Regions from separate parts of the Solidesulfovibrio carbinoliphilus subsp. oakridgensis genome, predicted to be linked through region 1. Evidence: predicted binding sites of a transcription regulator. Region 1 holds the regulator's gene; the other holds the start of a gene.
The links. The regulator sigma-54, encoded in region 1, starts transcription at its own class of promoters, with help from an activator protein. The targets are predictions, from matches to a motif close to CTGGCACGGNNNNTGCTT.
Positions count from the first base shown of each region.

Region 2: the regulator sigma-54 is predicted to act here: its motif matches at 1,528-1,545, upstream of DFW101_RS18065 (motility associated factor glycosyltransferase family protein).

Region 1 is NZ_CM001368.1:1,046,776-1,052,269, forward strand. Features, by position in the region: gene rapZ (RNase adapter RapZ) at 1-134, opposite strand, end outside; gene DFW101_RS04675 (PTS sugar transporter subunit IIA) at 223-675, opposite strand; gene hpf (ribosome hibernation-promoting factor, HPF/YfiA family) at 676-1,224, opposite strand; gene rpoN (RNA polymerase factor sigma-54) at 1,276-2,712, opposite strand; gene DFW101_RS04690 (KdsC family phosphatase) at 2,830-3,372, opposite strand; gene DFW101_RS04695 (CTP synthase) at 3,538-5,169, opposite strand; gene DFW101_RS04700 (phosphoribosylformylglycinamidine synthase subunit PurQ) at 5,360-5,494, shown strand, end outside.
Region 2 is NZ_CM001368.1:4,084,587-4,090,080, reverse strand. Features, by position in the region: gene DFW101_RS18070 (cysteine synthase) at 1-1,453, opposite strand, end outside; gene DFW101_RS18065 (motility associated factor glycosyltransferase family protein) at 1,578-3,347, shown strand; gene thiE (thiamine phosphate synthase) at 3,547-4,191, opposite strand; gene thiM (hydroxyethylthiazole kinase) at 4,188-4,988, opposite strand; TPP riboswitch at 5,055-5,155, opposite strand; gene clpB (ATP-dependent chaperone ClpB) at 5,382-5,494, opposite strand, start outside.

The sequences.
Region 1 (5,494 bases):
GGCACGAGCCCGACCGGCAGGCCGTCCACGCAAAAAAAGCCCAGGTCTTCGAACACCCGCAGGCCGGTGCTCTTGCCCGAGCCGGACAGCCCCGTCAAAATGACGATTTTCAGTTCCGTCGGCGTTTCTTCCATGGTGTCTTTGCCCCCCGCCCTCAAGCTCTAACCGATTCCTTGCGCGCTTGTGTGACGGCAAGCGCGCAAGGAGACGGTGCTACGCGTTTCAGGCGGCGGCGGTCAGAACCTGCCACAGGGCCGCGTCGTTTTCGGCGCTCAAAAAGGCGTGCCGAAACGATTCGTCGGAGAGGAGCCGTGAGATGTGGGCCAGGATGCGCAGGTGCAGGCCCGCCACGTGCTCCGGCGCAAGGACGAGAAAAAAGATGCGGCAGGGTTTGAAATCCAGCGCATCGAAGTTGACGCCCTTGAGGCTCCTGCCGACCGCGATGACGATCTTTTCGAGGCTCTCCATCTTGCCGTGGGGGATGGCCACGGTGTCGCCGATGCCGGTCGTGCCGAGGCTTTCCCGGTCAAGGAGCACCTGATGGGCCCGTTTGGCGTCAAAACCCGGCAGGCCGGCCGCAATTTTGGCGACCAGCTCGGCCAGCACTTCGGACTTGGACTCGGCCGCGAGCTCCCCGATCACGAATTCGGGCTGGAGATAGTCCTCGAGACGCATCTACACACCCGTTCCAGGATCGATCAGGCCGAAGTCGCCGTTGCGCAGACGGTAGATGACGTTGGGCCGTTCGGTTTCCGAATTGATGAACACCAGGAATTCGTGCTTGATGGTCCCAAGCTGCATGGCCGCCTCTTCCACGGCCATGGGCTTGGGCTCGTATTCGTTGGTCTCGACGATGGTCGGCGTGCGGGCCCCGGCGTTGTCGGCGTTGATGGTGATGACGTCCATGCGCACGGTCTCGGTCGACTGGCGGCGGCGGTCCTTTTGCTTCTCACGGAACTTCTTGGCCTGCGCTTCCACCTTGTCGAGGATCATGTCGATGGTGGAATACATGTCCTCGGACACCTCATGGGCCGAGATATGCATATTGTCGGCCACGAAGATCACGTCGGCCATCTGGCGGGTCTTTTCCACGGCCAGATTGACCTGCAGTTCGGAGGCGTCATTGGCGGAAGCATATTTGGCAAGCTTTTCCAGACGCTTGCGAGCGTAGTCGCGCAAATGGTCGGAAGGTTCGAAGTTCTTGAAATTAAAAGTGATGTTCATGAGATCCTCCAGATGGCGTGGTATTGGGCCGGGGAAGCCCGGCCCGAAGCATCAGAAAATTTCCTTGCGCTTGGACGAGGATTCAATGCCCATGGCCGTGCGGTATTTGGCCACGGTGCGCCGGGCGATGTTGATCTGCAACTCGTCTTTGAGCATATCAGCAATGGCCTCGTCGCTGATAGGCTTTTTGGCATTCTCCCCGGAAATAATCCGCTTGATCATGGCCTTGACCGATTCCGAGCCGACCGTGCCGCCGTCGTCGAGGTCAAGGGAGCTGTTGAAAAAGAACTTGAGCTCGAAAATGCCATGGGGCGTGGCCACGTACTTGTTGGACGTGATGCGGCTGACGGTCGATTCGTGCATGCTGATGTCGTCGGCCACATCCTTGAGGATCAACGGCCGCAACCGCGTGACCCCCTCCTCGAAGAATTCCCGCTGGAACTTCACGATGCTCTCAAGGACCTTGTACAGGGTCCGCTGCCGCTGGTAGAGGCTTTTCATCAGCCACATGGCCGAGCGCATCTTGTCCTGGAGATAATCCTTGTCCTTGTCGTTTTTCGGATTGATCTCCGCCATGTAGGTCGTGTTGACGTTGAGCCGCGGCATGCCCTCTTCGTTTAAAATAATCACGAATTCGCCGCCGTATTTGTACACAAAGGCGTCCGGGCTCACGAAAATGGGATCGCCCGAGCCGTAGCTGGCTCCGGGCATGGGATTGAGGGTCTGGATCAGCTCAAGGTATTCCTTGAGTTTTTCCATGGTGATATGAAATTTTTTGGCCAGCGGCTTGTAGCGTTTCTTCTCCAGGTCTTCGAGGTGGTCGCGCACAAGCTCGATGAGGATGGTGTCCTCGTAGCCGTAGACCTCGATCTGGGTGAGCAGGCATTCGCTCGGGGTCCGGGCGGCCACGCCCACGGGGTCGAACCGCTGGAGCCGGTGGAGCACGGTCTCCACTTCGGGCACCGAGGCTCCGGCCATCTGGGCCAGTTCTTCGAGGGAAGCCCGCAGGTAGCCCGAGGAATTGAGGCTGCCGACGATACTCTCCCCGATCTCCAGTTCCTTGGCCGTGAAATTCGACAGGCGCATCTGCCAGCCGAGGTGCCCTTCGAGGGAGGGTTTGGAGGCGAGCCTGGCGTCAAAGGCCATGCCCTCCTCGGGCATCTCCGACTCCCGGGATTGGGACTGGCGGCCGGTGCTGGCGAAATCGCCGAGATAGTCGTCCCATTCGGCGTTTTTGAGGAGTTCCTTTTCCATGGCCGCGTCGCTGGAATTCCCGGTCGGCCCCAGGTTGTCCTCGGCCATGGTCCGCTCCGGTTGGCGGTCCTCCTCGATCGATTCCTCCAGAAGGGGGTTTTCCAAAAGCTCCTGCTGCACGCTCTCCAGCAGCTCGAGCCGGGAGAGCTGCAGGAGTTTGATGGCTTGCTGCAGTTGGGGAGTCATCACCAGCTGCTGGGAGAGTTTGAGCTGCTGTCGCAGTTCCAGGGCCATGTCTACCGCCGTGCGAGGTCCTTTGGATGTTGGTGCGAAAAGCGGGGGCAAGGCCGACGCCCCGCCCGCTCAACAAAAAGCATGCCACAATCGAAGGATCGTGGCAATCGGCACGGCTTACCCTTCCGGGAGGAACCAGGCGTAGGCCGCTTCGAGACGGCCGCTGGCCTGAAGCAGGAACCGGATGGCCTCGCGCACCGCCCCGTGCCCGCCGGGACGGCTGGCCACCCACAGGGCCAGGTCCATGATTTCCGGCTGGGCGTCGGCCACGGCCATGGGCAGGCCGACCAGACCCATGGGGCCGGCGTCCACCCAGTCGTCGCCGAGGTAGGCGGCCTGGCCGGGGGAAAGCCCCAGCCGCCCGAGGATGCCGGTCAGGATCGGAACCTTGTGGTGGTGGCCGGGATGGTACTCGCCAATGCCCAGTTCCTTGATGCGGGCGGCCACGGCCGGACTGTCGAGGCCGCTTATGACCGCCACTTGCAAGCCCGCCATCTGGGCGGCCTTGATGCCGAGGCCGTCGTGGGCGTGAAACCGTTTGGCGATGCCGCCGTGGGCGTCGACATAGAGGCCGCCGTCGGTCAGGACGCCGTCCACGTCAAGGACGAGCAAGGCCACGTCCCTGGCCCGCGTCGCGGCCAGCTTCGCATCCTGCGCCATACCACCCGCCTCCTCGCGCCGCCCGGCCCCGGCGGGACGACCCGAGGCGACGCCGTCCGCTCATGCCGCGTTCTCGAAATCCGCGCATACGAATTTTGAGAACAACAAATTAGAATATTTATTTTTTTCTAAAAACTATGCCCCTGCTTTTCAGCGAACGTCGTGCTAGCCCTTGTACCGCTTGGCCGCCTTCACGAATTCCCGAAAGAGCGGATGCGGACGCATGGGGCTGCTCTTGAACTCCGGGTGGAACTGGCAGCCGAGGAACCACGGATGGTCCGGCAGTTCCACGATCTCGACCAGCTCGCCGTCCGGCGACAGGCCGCTTAAGACCATCCCGCCCTCTTCAAACGAGGGAGCGTAGGTCTTGTTGAATTCGTAGCGGTGGCGGTGGCGCTCGGAAATCTCCTCGGCGGCGTAGGCCGCGGCGGCCTGGGTTTCCGGCTTGACCCGGCAGGGGTAGGCTCCCAGGCGCATGGTCCCTCCCTTGTCGCTCGACGGGTCCCGGTACTCGGTCTTCTGGGTGCGGCAGTCGAACCATTCGCGCATGAGGTAGATGACCGGGTGCGGCGTGGTCAGGTCGAATTCCTCGGAATTGGCGCCGGAAAGCCCCAGGACGTTCCGGGCGTATTCGATGACCGCGCACTGCATGCCAAGGCAGATGCCGAAAAAGGGCACGCCCTTTTCCCGGGCGTATTCGATGGCCGTAATCTTGCCCTCGACCCCGCGCGAGCCGAAGCCGCCCGGCACCAGGATGCCGTCGATGCCGGCGAAGGTGGACGCCGCGTTCTGGCGGGTCACTTCCTCGGAATTGACGTACACGAACCGGATGGAGACCCCGGCCGCGATGCCGCCGTGGACAAGGGCCTCGTGCAGGCTCTTGTAGGCTTCCTTGAGGTCCACATACTTGCCGACAATGGCGATGGAAACCTGGCCTCCGGGATTTTCCGACCGGTGCAGCAGGTCGCGCCAGGCTTGCAGGTCGGCGTTTTTGGCCGGCAGGCGCAGCAGGATGGCGATCTTCTGGTCCACGCCCTCGCCGTAGAGGCGAAGCGGCAGTTCGTAGATGTTTTTGACGTCCACGGCGGTAAAGACCGCGTCCGCGTCCACGTCGCAGAAAAGGGCGATCTTTTCCTTGATGTCGCGCCCAAGCTCCACTTCGCTGCGGCAGATGATGATGTCGGGTTGGATGCCGATGGACCGCAGTTCCTTGACGCTGTGCTGGGTGGGCTTGGTTTTGACCTCGCCGGCCACGCGCAGGTAGGGCACGAGGGTCAAGTGGATGTACAGGGCGTTTTCCTTGCCAAGTTCCATGCGCAGCTGGCGGATGGCCTCCAGGAACGGCTGGCCCTCGATGTCGCCCACCGTGCCGCCGATCTCGATGATGGCCACGTCCTCGTCGCCGGCGACGCCGAGGATCGACCGCTTGATCTCGTCGGTGATGTGCGGGATCACCTGGACCGTGCCGCCGAGGTAGTCGCCCCGGCGTTCCTTCTGGATGACGCTGAAATAGACCCGGCCCGAGGTGAAGTTGTTGTTCTGGCTCATGGGCACGCCGAGGTAGCGCTCGTAGTGGCCGAGGTCGAGGTCGGTCTCGGCCCCGTCGTCGGTGACGTAGACCTCGCCATGCTGGAAGGGGTTCATGGTGCCGGGATCGACGTTGATGTAGGGGTCGAGCTTCTGGATGGTGACCTTGAGCCCCCGGGCCTGGAGCAGTGCGCCGATGGAAGCGGCGGCCAGCCCCTTGCCCAGGGAGGACAGCACCCCTCCCGTCACGAAAATAAACTTGGTCTTCATGATGATGCCGTCCTTGGAAAAGAGGTTAGGCCACGCCGGCGGACCCGGCGGCCCGGGTCCCTCGGGACCGGGCCGGACCGGGCCTGTGGCGCGGTTCGGTTGACGCGGCCGGGGCGGCCCCTTATGTTCAGCCGCGTAAAGTATGCCTTCGGGCGCAAATTTTCAAGGAACCCCCGGGAGGATTTCCCTTATGGCCAAGGTGCGCACCCTCGTGATCACCGGTTACGGCACCAATTGCGAAGTGGAATCGGCCTACGCCGCCCGCGCGGCCGGGTCCGACGTCACGGACATCGTCTTTTTTTCGGATATCGCCGCCGGTCGCACG
Region 2 (5,494 bases), 1.1 Mb from region 1:
TTAAAAGCGTGAAGTCCTGGGGGTTGTCCTTGGCGTAGGCCAAGAGGTCCACGGTCTTGCCAAGCGCCAGCTTGGTCATGTCCGTGCCAAGGAGCCGGCCGTAGGCCTTGTCCCGGGCCACGTCGAAATAGACGCTTCGAAGCTTCTCGTAGGCCAGCCCCTTGCCCATGAGCTTTCGCGTCAGGGCCAGGGCCTCGTCCAGGGCCTCGCCGGCCAGGGGAAAGACCGCGCCCGAGACGCCAAGGAGCCCGGCGTACCCGGCCACCCGGGTCCGGGCCGCCTCGGCGAAGTCGCGGCACTTCTGCCCGGCCGCCCGGGCGGCGTCGAGGCTCCTGTCCTCAAGATCCGCCAGCCCCACGGCCAGGGTCGGCCGGGCGGGCCCCCGGGACAGGGCCCGCCGCAACACGTCGAGGGTCACCACCCGCCGCCAGGCGTCCAGGTCGCCGGGTTCGGCCAAAGGCGGGCCGAAGGTGAAAAGCCCGGGAACGGCCCCGGCCGGGTCGAGATAGACCGGCTCGGCCGTGCCCAGGCCGCGCAGGGCCACGCCCTTTTTCTCGGGCACGGCGAAAAGCGTGGTCGACAGGTACCGTTCTCCGCCGTCGGCCAGGATGACGACCACCAGCCCCTCGGCGAGGGAGGCGGCCAGGGTCGCCGCCGCGGCCATGGCCGCGCCGCCGCTCATGCCGACCAAGAGGCCCTCCTCCCGGGCCAGACGCCGGGCCATGGAAAAAGCCTCCTCGTCCTCCACGGACACGATGGCGTCCAGGGCGTGCTTGTCGAAGATACCCGGCGGATAGGATTCCTGCATGTTCTTGAGGCCCTGGATCTTGTGTCCCGGATGGGGCTCCACTGCCACCACTTTGACGGCCGGATCGTACTCCTTCAGTTTTTTGACCAGTCCCATGGCCGTGCCCGAGGTGCCGAGGGCCACCACCACGTGGGTCACGGCCCCGCCGGTGGCCTCGAAGATCTCCACCGCCGTGCTGCCGTAGTGGGCCTCGATGCTGGCCGGATTGTTGAACTGGTCCATGAGCACGTATTTTTCCGGCTCCTCCCGGGCCAGCCGGTAGGCCTCCTCGATGGCCCCGTCCGTGCCGAGGTTGCCGGGCGTCAGCACGATTTCCGCGCCGTAGGCCCGCATGATGCGCTTTCGCTCCTCCGAGGCCGAGGCCGGCATGAGGAGCTTCAAGCGGTATCCCTTGACCGCGCAGACCATGGCCAGCCCGATGCCGGTGTTGCCGGAAGTGGCCTCGATGATGGTGTGGCGCGGGGTCAGCTCGCCCGCGCGCTCGGCCGCCTCGATCATGGCCAGGGCCACCCGGTCCTTGATGGATCCGCCCGGGTTTCGCATCTCGATCTTGGCGGCCAGGGTCACGGCCGGGTTGGGATTGACGCGCGCCATGCGCACGAGCGGTGTTGCGCCGACCAGGGAAAGGACGGAGTCATGGATCATGGGAGCCTCGCGGATTGGAACCGGACCGGTCCGGCTGGCCTTGGTGGTAGGCAAAAAACGGCCAACCGGCAAGAGTGGCAGGATTATTGCTTTGGGTTTGGCACTCCACCCCAAGGACGGCGCCATGCGGATCAACACGTTTCTTGCCGACAACATCAAGGCTCTGGCCGAGGCCAAGGCTCCGGTGGCGGCCTGGCTGGCCGCCACGGCCCCGGACCCGGACATGGTCTTCGACCGCATTTTCCTCAACCGGGCCGGCACCTTCGACTGGCGCATGGACAACGGCCAGGGGATTTTCGAAGGCCTGCCCCCGGCGCTCCTCTACCGGGACTGGCGCCCCAAGGACATGGCCGAAGGCGGGGCCACGGTCATCGTCGGCACGGCGCTCGGCTATGGCCTGAACCACGTCCTGACCGGCACGCCCCATTCGCACAAAGTCCTGGTGGTGGAACCCCGTCCGGAGATGCTGCTGGCCTGCCTCGGCCAGACCGATTACCGGGCCTTTCTGGCCCACGGCAAGCTCAAGTTCCTGACGCCGGACCCGGCCGCCATCGAGCAGGCCATCCATTCCCTGGACGTCAGCTTCCTTTTCGCCCGCATCCACCTGCGAAGCGACATGCCGAGCAAGCAGATGGGCCCCGAATACGCCCGGGCCACGGCCCTGGTGCGGGCCAAGCTCGAAAGCATGTCCGTGGAGCTGACGACGCTTCGCCACAAGCAGGAGGTCATGGTCGGCAACGAACTGCGCAACTTTTCCCGGGCCATGCGCGACGGCAGCCTGGCCCGGGTCGAGGGCATGGCCCGGGGACTTACCTGCGTCATCCTCGGGGCCGGGCCGTCCCTGCCGCGCTTCGCCCCGCTTCTGGCCGAAAACCGGCGGGGAGCGCTCTTTGTCTCGGCCCTCCAAACCCTGCCGGCCCTCGAACGCCTGGGCCTCAAGCCCGACCTGTGCCTGGCCATCGACTTCAACACCGACATGGCCAAGTGCCTGGAAAATCTTCAAGACCCCGGCTTCGCCGCCGACATCCCGTTCATCTATTCCACCAAGATGCAGCCCGGGGTCCTGGACCGCTATCCCGGGCCGAAAATTCCGCTGTGGACCCAGGGCGGCATCGGCACCTTTGTCCTGCGGGACCAGGAGCTGGTGCTCGACGCCGGCGGCAACGTGGGCGTGACCTTGGAGCGGTTCCTGACCTGGGCCGGGGCCGAGCGGTTCGTCCTGGTCGGCCAGGACCTGGCCTGGCAGGGGACCTCCACCCACGCCGCCGGCCACCACAACGCGGGCTGGGTCCACACCTACAACCCGAATGAGGACGTCAGGCTCAAGAACCTGGCCGGCGAGGACATCTACACCCACCACGGCTTCCTGGCCGCCAAGCGGGACATGGAAAAAGACATCAAAACCGCCAAGGCCGCCTTTTTCAACCTCTACGGCGGCGGCGTGGTCATCGAGGGCGCGGCCAACATCGGCCCGGACGAGCTTCTCTCCGGCGACCTTCTCCAGAGCGTCGGCATCGCCCGCGAGGTCTTCCTGGACGCCCTCGACCGGGCGGCCGCCCCCCGGGTGCGGCCGGTCTTTTCGGCCAAGGCCGCCGAGTGGGGCACGTCGCTCAGAAACGTCTCGCGCCGGCTGGAGAAGCTCATGCGCAAGGCGGACAAGCACCAGGACGAAATCCGGACGCTCTTGTCCCAGGTCCAGTTCTTCATCAAGCACGATCCGCTCTACATGCCCTACCTCTACAACGAGATCATGGACCTGGCCGGGCTCATCCACACCCGGCCCCGCTACGGCGTCAAGGAACTGACGGCGTTCAAGGCCATCCGCCAGCGCGTCCTCGACAAGGTCAAGGAAATCGACGCCTCCCTCGCCCCGTCCGATTCGTGGGCGGCCTGAGGGTGAGAGGAGAAGAGAAGAGGCCTCCGGCGGCCGGGGGGGATCATCCCCCCCGGACCCCCTGGAAGGGGATTTGGGGAAGCGGGAGGGGCTGCGGCCGTTGGCGGAAGACGGAGCGAGTTGAGCAGACGGCCCCCTTTCGGGTGGGTCCGGGAGGGGGTGACCCCCTCCCGGCCGCCGGAGGCCTCTTCCCTCCGTCTCACCCGGGACGAACACCGTCCACGATCCGCCGCAGTCTTGCGGCGGCTTCCCTGGGATTGGGCGCCGAGCAGATGGCCGAGACCACGGCCAAGCCGGCCGCGCCCTGATCGAGGACCGAGGCGGCATTGGCGCTGGTGATGGCCCCGATGGCCACCACCGGCACCTCGGCCAGGGCGATCATGGCGGCAAGACCGGCCAGGCCCTGGGCCGCGCCGGCATCGGGCTTGGTGGCCGTGGCGAAGACCGGGCCGGCCCCGAGGTAGTCTACGGGCTCGCCCCGGGCCGCCCGGGCCTCGGCCTCGCCCGTGACTGACAGCCCGATGAGGGCGTCCGGCCCGAGGATGGCCCGCACGTCCGCCGGGCGCATGTCGTCCTGGCCCACGTGCACCCCGTCCGCCCCGGCGGCCAGGGCCACATCCACCCGGTCGTTGATGAGGAGCGGCACCCCGCGCGGCCGGAGGATGCCGGCCACGGCCCGGGCCAGCTCCACGAACTCCCGTGTGGATGCCGTCTTCTCCCGCAACTGCACCAGGCCCGCCCCGCCGGCCACGGCCTGCCCCACCACGTCCAGAAGGTCGCGGCCCAAAAGCGCCGGCCGGTCCGTGACCAGGTAGAGGCCGAGGTCCAAACGCGGCCGGCTCACGACGCCACCCGGGCCCCGGCCCGGAGGTCCGCCTCGGCCAGGGAATACAACGTGTCCAGAAACCGGACGGCCAAGCTCCCCGGACCGGTCGCGCCGGCTGCGGCCAGGGAGCCGGTGGCCGCCATGACGGCCATGGCGTGGACCGTGGCGGCAAAGGCGTCGCCGTTGACCGCCAGAAACGCGCCGACAAGGGCCGTGGCCGTGCAGCCAAGGCCCGTCACCCGGGTCATCATCACATGCCCGCCGGCCAGCTCCAGGCGTTTTTCCCCGTCCGTCACCACGTCCACCGCGCCGCTGACGCAGACCACGCAGGACCGGTTTCGGGCCAGGGCGGCGGCGGCGTCCACGGCTTCGAGGCTCCCTTGCAGGCTGTCCACGCCGCGCGAGGCGGCCTCCTCGCCGGCCAGGGACAGGATTTCCGAGGCGTTGCCGCGTATGGCGGCCACCGGCCCGGCGTCAAGGACGCGCCTCGCCACCTCGCGCCGCCAGGGTGTGGCGCCGGCGGCCACCGGGTCGAAGACCACCGGCACCCCGGCCGCGTCCGCCGCCCGGCTGGCGGCCAGCATGCTGGCCACGTCCTCTTCGCCCGGCGTGCCCATGTTGCAGACCACGGCCCGGGCCAGTCCGGCCAGGGAGGCGGCATCGGCCGGATGGTGGGTCATGGCCGGCGAGGCCCCAAGCGCCAAGAGGGCGTTGGCCGTGGTGTTGGTGACGACCGAGTTGGTGATGTTGACCACGAGCGGATTTTCGTCGCGGATGCGGCCAAGGTCGGCAAAGGCGGCAGCGGCAAGGGGCATGGCAGTATCCCGTGTTGGCGGTGGCGGCCGGGCGGCCGTGACGGTCGGAGCGCAGGGGGAAACGGGCGGGCGGGCATCCGAATTCCCTCCGGCGGTACGAGCCGCGTCAGGTTCCATGGGTATGCTCTCAGCCGCGCCCCCGGGACGCGGCACCCCAATCGGACGCCGGACCGTAGCCGGTCGCTTTGGCCCTGGCAAGCCGGCACTGGAGAGAGGAAGAGGCCTCCGGCGGCCGGGGGCGATCATCCCCCGGACCCCCTGGACGGAGGAAAACGACGAAGGGCGGCCCCGTTTGGGGACCGCCCTTCGTCGTTTTCCGGGTCGGGTGGGTCCGGGAGGGGGTGACCCCCTCCCGGCGGGGTCCGGGGCAGAGCCCCGGTCTTCCTCTTCCTTTTATACGAACACCAGTGCCTCGTCGCGCACATCCACGGTGACGGTCTGGCCGTCGGCCACTTGGCCGCCGATAAGGGCCTTGGCCAGGGGCGTCTCCACGTGGGCCTGCAGGT